One region of the Pseudomonas vanderleydeniana genome, then DNA from elsewhere that is predicted to be linked to it. Evidence: predicted binding sites of a transcription regulator. Region 1 holds the regulator's gene; the other holds the start of a gene.

Region 1 (3,196 bases):
CCTTCCGTCTACGCGAGACAAGGTAAGAAGAGAACATGGGTAGCATGCATCCCGTACAGGTGATTGCGGTGACCGGCGGCAAGGGTGGCGTCGGGAAGACTAACGTGTCAGTGAACTTGTCCCTGGCCCTGGCCGAGCTGGGCCGGCGCGTCATGCTGCTGGACGCCGACCTGGGCCTGGCGAATGTCGACGTTCTGCTGGGGCTGACCCCGAAGCGGACCCTGGCCGATGTGATCGAAGGGCGCTGCGAGCTGCGCGATGTGCTGCTGCAGGGTCCTGGCGGAATCCGTATCGTGCCGGCGGCGTCCGGCACCCAGACCATGGTCAACCTGAATCCGGCCCAGCATGCCGGCCTGATCCAGGCATTCAGCGATATCGGCGACAACCTCGACGTGCTGGTGATCGACACCGCCGCGGGTATTGGTGACTCGGTAGTCAGCTTCGTGCGTGCGGCCCAGGAAGTGCTGCTGGTGGTCTGCGACGAACCGACTTCGATCACCGACGCCTATGCGCTGATCAAGCTGCTCAACCGCGACTACGGCATGAACCGTTTTCGCGTGCTGGCCAACATGGCCCAGAGCCCGCAGGAAGGCCGCAACCTGTTCGCCAAGTTGACCAAGGTCACGGACCGCTTCCTTGACGTGGCCCTACAATACGTCGGCGCCGTTCCCTACGATGAATGCGTTCGCAAGGCCGTGCAAAAGCAGCGTGCGGTCTACGAGGCATTCCCGCGTTCGAAATGTGCTCTGGCGTTCAAGGCCATCGCGCAGAAGGTCGACACCTGGCCGTTGCCCGCCAACCCACGTGGGCACCTGGAATTTTTCGTCGAACGTCTGGTACTTCAAACGAGTGCGGGACCCGTGCTATGACTGCAAGTGGCTATCGCATGTATTCCAAATCGTCGCGTGACAGCCAGTATGAACTGATCGAGCGCTACGCACCGCTGGTCAAGCGTATCGCCTATCACCTGCTGGCCAGGCTGCCGGCCAGTGTCCAGGTCGAGGATCTGATCCAGGCCGGGATGATCGGCCTGCTCGAAGTCTCGACCAAATACGACTCGGGCAAGGGTGCGAGTTTCGAGACCTATGCCGGTATCCGCATCCGTGGCGCGATGCTCGATGAGGTCCGCAAGGGCGACTGGGCACCCCGTTCGGTACACCGCAACACCCGCATGGTCAGCGACGCAATCCGGGCAATTGAAGCGAAAACCGGTCGCGACGCTAAAGATCATGAAGTTGCAGCCGAACTCCAGTTGAGTCTCGATGATTATTACGGGATTTTGAACGATACCTTGGGCAGCCGCCTGTTCAGTTTCGACGACCTGTTGCAGGACGGCGAGCATGAAGGGTTGCATGAGGATGGCGCGAGCGCTCATCTCGAACCGTCGCGCGATCTGGAGGATGAGCGCTTCCAGGCCGCACTGGCGGACGCGATTGCCAATTTGCCGGAGCGTGAGCGGCTGGTGTTGTCGCTGTACTACGACGAGGAGCTGAACCTCAAGGAAATCGGTGAGGTCCTGGGGGTCAGCGAGTCACGGGTCAGCCAGTTGCATAGCCAGTGCGCAGCCCGTTTGCGGGGGCGTTTGGGAGAGTGGCGAGCGCGTTGACGGGGCAGTGTGTGGGGACACTGCGAACGAGACCGATGCAGCGTGTGACGGTGTATCGGCGGCTCGGCCGGTTGTGGTTTCCATGCAGTAGGGTACAGAGCCTTGTCGAGTGTTGTGCCGAATTGATTTAACAGCGCGTCCAGGTGCTGAAACGCGTTTAAGACTGCTTGGAGGTCGAATTGAACAAGAACATGAAAATCCTCATCGTTGATGACTTTTCAACGATGCGGCGGATCATCAAGAACCTGTTGCGTGACCTCGGGTTCACCAACACTGTCGAGGCCGATGACGGTACTACCGCCATTCCGGTTCTGAACAGTGGCAGCATCGACTTTCTGGTCACCGACTGGAACATGCCCGGCATGACCGGCATCGATCTGCTGCGCCACGTACGTGCCGACGAGAAGCTCAAGCACCTGCCGGTCCTGATGGTGACGGCCGAGGCCAAGCGCGAGCAGATCATCGAGGCCGCACAGGCCGGTGTGAACGGCTATGTGGTCAAACCATTCACGGCCCAGGCGTTGAAAGAGAAGATCGAGAAGATCTTCGAACGCATCGGTTGATGAAGTCCGCCACGGGGGCGCTATGGAGCACTACGAATCCTCTCTGGGCGATTTTGAATCGACCCTGAAAAAACATGCTCGTGAGCTGGTCGAAAGCCTTGAGAAAGGCCGCTTCGGCGACGCCGTGCAAATGATCCATGAGCTGAACCAGGCCCGTGACCGCGGCTTGTACCTGGAAGTCGGCAAGCTGACCCGCGAGCTGCACAGTGCGATCGTCAATTTCCAGATCGATCCCACCATGCCGCAGGCCGAGGAAGTTTCGCAGATCACCGATGCCACCGAGCGCCTGTCCTATGTGGTCAGGCTCACCGAGGCCGCGGCCAACCGCACCATGGACCTGGTGGAGAGTGCGACCCCCCGGATCAATGGCCTGAATGACGAGGCCAAGGCGCTGAGCGCCGACTGGGGACGGTTCATGCGGCGCGAGGTCGGTGCCGAGGAATTCCGTGCCCTGGCCCGGCGTGTCGACAGTTTCCTGACGCGTAGCGAGCAGGAAACCCAGGCCGTTTCGAGCGAACTCAACGATATCCTGTTGGCCCAGGATTATCAGGACCTGACCGGCCAGGTGATCAAGCGTGTCACGCAGATGGTCACCGAGGTCGAGAGCAACCTGCTCAAGCTGGTGTTGATGGCCAGCCATGTGGATCGCTTTGCCGGCATCGAACATGACCGTGAAGCGATCCTTGCGCAAAAAGATCCACAAAAACAAATGGAAAAGGGTGAAGGTCCGCAGATTCATGCCGATAAACGTGAAGACGTTGTGTCCGGCCAGGACGATGTCGACGATTTGCTTTCCAGCCTTGGATTCTAGGAGCACCCATACACATGAGCTTCGGCGCCGATGAAGAGATCCTTCAGGATTTCCTGGTTGAGGCCGGCGAGATTCTTGAGCAACTGTCCGAACAACTGGTCGAGCTGGAAAGCCGACCGGACGATGCTGACCTGCTCAATGCCATTTTTCGCGGTTTTCACACTGTAAAAGGGGGCGCCGGCTTCCTCCAGCTCAACGAGCTGGTGGAGTGCTGTC
Region 2 (3,196 bases), 3.3 Mb from region 1:
CTGTGGCTGTTCCCAGGTGATGCGGACGCCTTCGTGGAAGCCTTCTACGCGAAACGGTTCGCCCGCAGCCAGGAAGCGTTCGCCGTCGCGCGGCATCATTTCGTCCAGGGCCAGCGTGCCGGCGTCGCGATCGACATCGATCACAAAACTCTGGAAGCGCTGGCTGCGTTCGTGGAACGTGATGATCAACGGGTCATGGCTATCCTGCAGCATCCGCAGGTTGGCGGAAATTTCCAGAGGTGTGGTTAGCACCTTAGGTGGCTGCGGAGCATCGTCCGCGCTTGGGGCATTGGACACGGTTCATCAATCTCCAGACAAAATACGACTACACGCAAAGCCAGCATTTTGCCAGCATGATACGCGCCTTGGATAGAGCGCGCAGCAGTTCGGGGTCAAGCCTGACTCAGCGGGCGCGGCTTCGCAACCCTCGCCGTCGAGCCGCGGGCATCATAAAGTGCGGGAGGCTCGCCGCCGGTCAGGATCTTCAACTGATTTGCGGTCGTTGCTTGCTGAACCTGGATGTTGCGCCCATTGAGTTCGTTGGCTGCCTGGCAATCAGCCAGGAGGCGGGTGAGTTCCTCGCTCTGGCTCAGCAGTTCACCGCCCACGCTCGACTGTGCGGCCAGTTGTTCCAGGCCGGAGTGGTTGGTAGGCAGGTTGAGGCTGGCGAGAATCTGGCTGCGTTTGCGGCCATGCTGTTCCAGCAGAATGATCAACGCTTGTTTACGCGCCAGAATATTTTCCAGCTCGACCATGTCGCGACCATGGAGCGCCAGTGATTCGGCGCGCAGCAGCTCAAGCAGATCTTGAGCTGGAGCAAAATCATCGGTGATCAGTTGCAGTAGATTGGTGTCGTGCATGGCTGGCCTTGGGTTTTAAGCGTCCAAAAGCCTCGCGCCGGCAGGGGCCTAGCGCTGGGCTTCGAAGTTGAGCAGTTTGCTGGCGACGCGGTTGCTGTCGACCTGGTAGCTGCCATCAGCGATTGCCTGCTTCAACTCGGCCACGCGGGCGCTGTTGACTACAGGCTGCTGCTGCAGCTTGTCAGTGATCTTTTGCAACTGCTGAGCCTCATTGCTGAGGTGTACCGATTCCCCGCTCTGGCCGACCGATTCGGTCTGGCTGTTCACCGCCGCGGACTTGCCGGTGCTATCGGCTTCCTTGTTGGCGCTGGTGCGCGTGCTGCCTGTCAATGACGGGGCGTTATTCAAACGACTGAAATCGATGACCATGATAAAAAACCTCTGGGTATTTGGACGCTTGCCTTGTTTTCGGCCATACCCGGAAAAACTTTAGCCTCATCTGAAAATGAGTCTGCATCTCGGCTGTAGCCCTGTCTGGGCCACAGTTTAGGAAAAGTGGCGGCTTGGCGCCAGTGATCTACGAGGCGGTTTCATCTCTCTATAGCGCCACCTCTACCTGGCCGGGCGCGGTGACGCGAGCCTTGATGACCCGCTGTGAATTGAGGTTCTTGATGCGGATCTGTTCGTTAAGGCCGCCATTGGACAGGGCCTCGCCCGGCATCTTCACCACCAGGCCGCCGCTCGTCGCACTGATGACCACCTGATCGCCCTTGCGCACCACCTCCGCCTGTTCCAGGTGGACCAGGGTGACGACCTGGTCCATGACCATTGGTCGGACAAGTTTCTGTCCGATGGCCTGGTCCGGGGACGTCAGGAAGCCCTGGTTGATCAGGCTGATGTCCCTCTCACGCAACGCGACGTCACCCGGCTCGATGATCCCGGCGCGCTTGAGCGGACGAGTGGTCACCACCACGTCGCGGAACAGTTTGACCTGGGCCGGCACGAACACGGTCCAGGGCGAACTGCCTTCGCAGCGGATCTTCACGGTGACCCGGCCAATCGGGGTCGCCGGGCTTTCCAGGCTGGCTGTCAATTCCTTGTCGCAAGCGGCCATGCGCAGGCGCGGATCGAGCTGGTTGACCTGGATCTCGTAGCGTCCTTCGGTTTGACTGGTAGCCAGATAGTCTTCTACCGTGAATTCAAGAAAGCCTTGGGTCACGCCGATAAGCTGGTCAGGCAGGGTCGCCGATTCCGCAAGGGCAGGGTTGCCGGGGTTCAGGCAGCATAAAACCGACACCACCGCGAGCAATCTGCGGTACTGTGATGTCAGGCGTCGAAAAAATGTCGTTTGTGCTTTCATAACGGTATAAAAAGCAAGGCCCGTGCCGTTTGTTCCTGAATGGACGTCGGATCGTGAAGCTTTGAGCAGAGAGGGCAGTCATGGCTGGTGTGATGGATTCGGTGAACCAGCGTACGCAACTGGTTGGGCAGAATCGCCTGGAGCTGCTGTTGTTCCGTCTCGACGGGCAGCAGCTCTACGGGATCAACGTATTCAAGGTTCGCGAGGTGCTGCAATGCCCCAAGCTGACCTTGATGCCCAAGTCCAACCCGGTGGTGTGCGGTGTGGCGAACATTCGTGGGGCAACCATTCCGATCCTTGATCTGGCGATGGCCACGGGTGCCGGTGCACTCAAGGATCAGAGTAATCCGTTCGTGATCATTACGGAGTACAACACCAAGACCCAGGGTTTCCTGGTGAAGTCGGTGGAGCGCATCGTCAACATGAACTGGGAAGAGATCCACCCGCCACCCAAGGGGACCGGGCGCGACCACTACCTGACGGCGGTGACGCGGATCGACAACCAGTTGGTGGAAATCATTGACGTGGAGAAGATCCTCGCCGAGGTTTCGCCCATGTCCGAGTCGGTTTCCCTCGGCGTGGTGGATGTCGAGACGCAAACCAAGGCAGTGTCCTTGCGGGTGCTCACGGTCGACGATTCGTCGGTGGCGCGCAAGCAGGTCACGCGTTGCCTGCAGACGGTCGGCGTCGAGGTGGTGGCGTTGAATGACGGCCGGCAGGCGCTGGATTACCTGCGCAAGCTGGTCGACGAGGGCAAGAAGCCGGAGGAGGAATTCCTGATGATGATCTCCGACATTGAAATGCCCGAGATGGACGGCTATACCCTCACTGCTGAGATTCGCAGCGATCCGCGCATGCAAAAGCTGCACATCACTCTGCATACTTCCCTGTCAGGGGTGTTCAACCAGGCGATGGTGAAGAAGGTCGGTGCCGATGACTTCCTTGCCAAGTTCCGACCTGATGACCTGGCGGCCCGGGTGGTTGACCGGATCAAGGCTGCAGGATAACAGCCGGGGACCCAAGGTCCCTGGCGGTA

The links. Region 1 encodes FliA, which starts transcription of late flagellar genes. Its sites were predicted from a motif close to CTAAAGTTTNNNNNNNNNNNGCCGNTAA; they were not measured.
Region 2: flgM (flagellar biosynthesis anti-sigma factor FlgM) is a predicted target of FliA. The motif match lies at 1,266-1,293, and genes of this name have one in related genera.

The regions. Positions count from the first base shown of each region.
Region 1 covers NZ_CP077093.1:2,042,623-2,045,818, forward strand. Annotated here, with positions in the region: gene fleN (flagellar synthesis regulator FleN) at 36-869, shown strand; gene fliA (RNA polymerase sigma factor FliA) at 866-1,606, shown strand; gene HU752_RS09245 (chemotaxis response regulator CheY) at 1,798-2,169, shown strand; gene HU752_RS09250 (protein phosphatase CheZ) at 2,192-2,980, shown strand; gene HU752_RS09255 (chemotaxis protein CheA) at 2,995-3,196, shown strand, end outside.
Region 2 covers NZ_CP077093.1:5,772,615-5,775,810, reverse strand. Annotated here, with positions in the region: gene HU752_RS25925 (flagellar brake protein) at 1-297, opposite strand, end outside; gene HU752_RS25920 (flagella synthesis protein FlgN) at 393-860, opposite strand; gene flgM (flagellar biosynthesis anti-sigma factor FlgM) at 909-1,229, opposite strand; gene flgA (flagellar basal body P-ring formation chaperone FlgA) at 1,399-2,160, opposite strand; gene HU752_RS25905 (chemotaxis protein CheV) at 2,241-3,167, shown strand.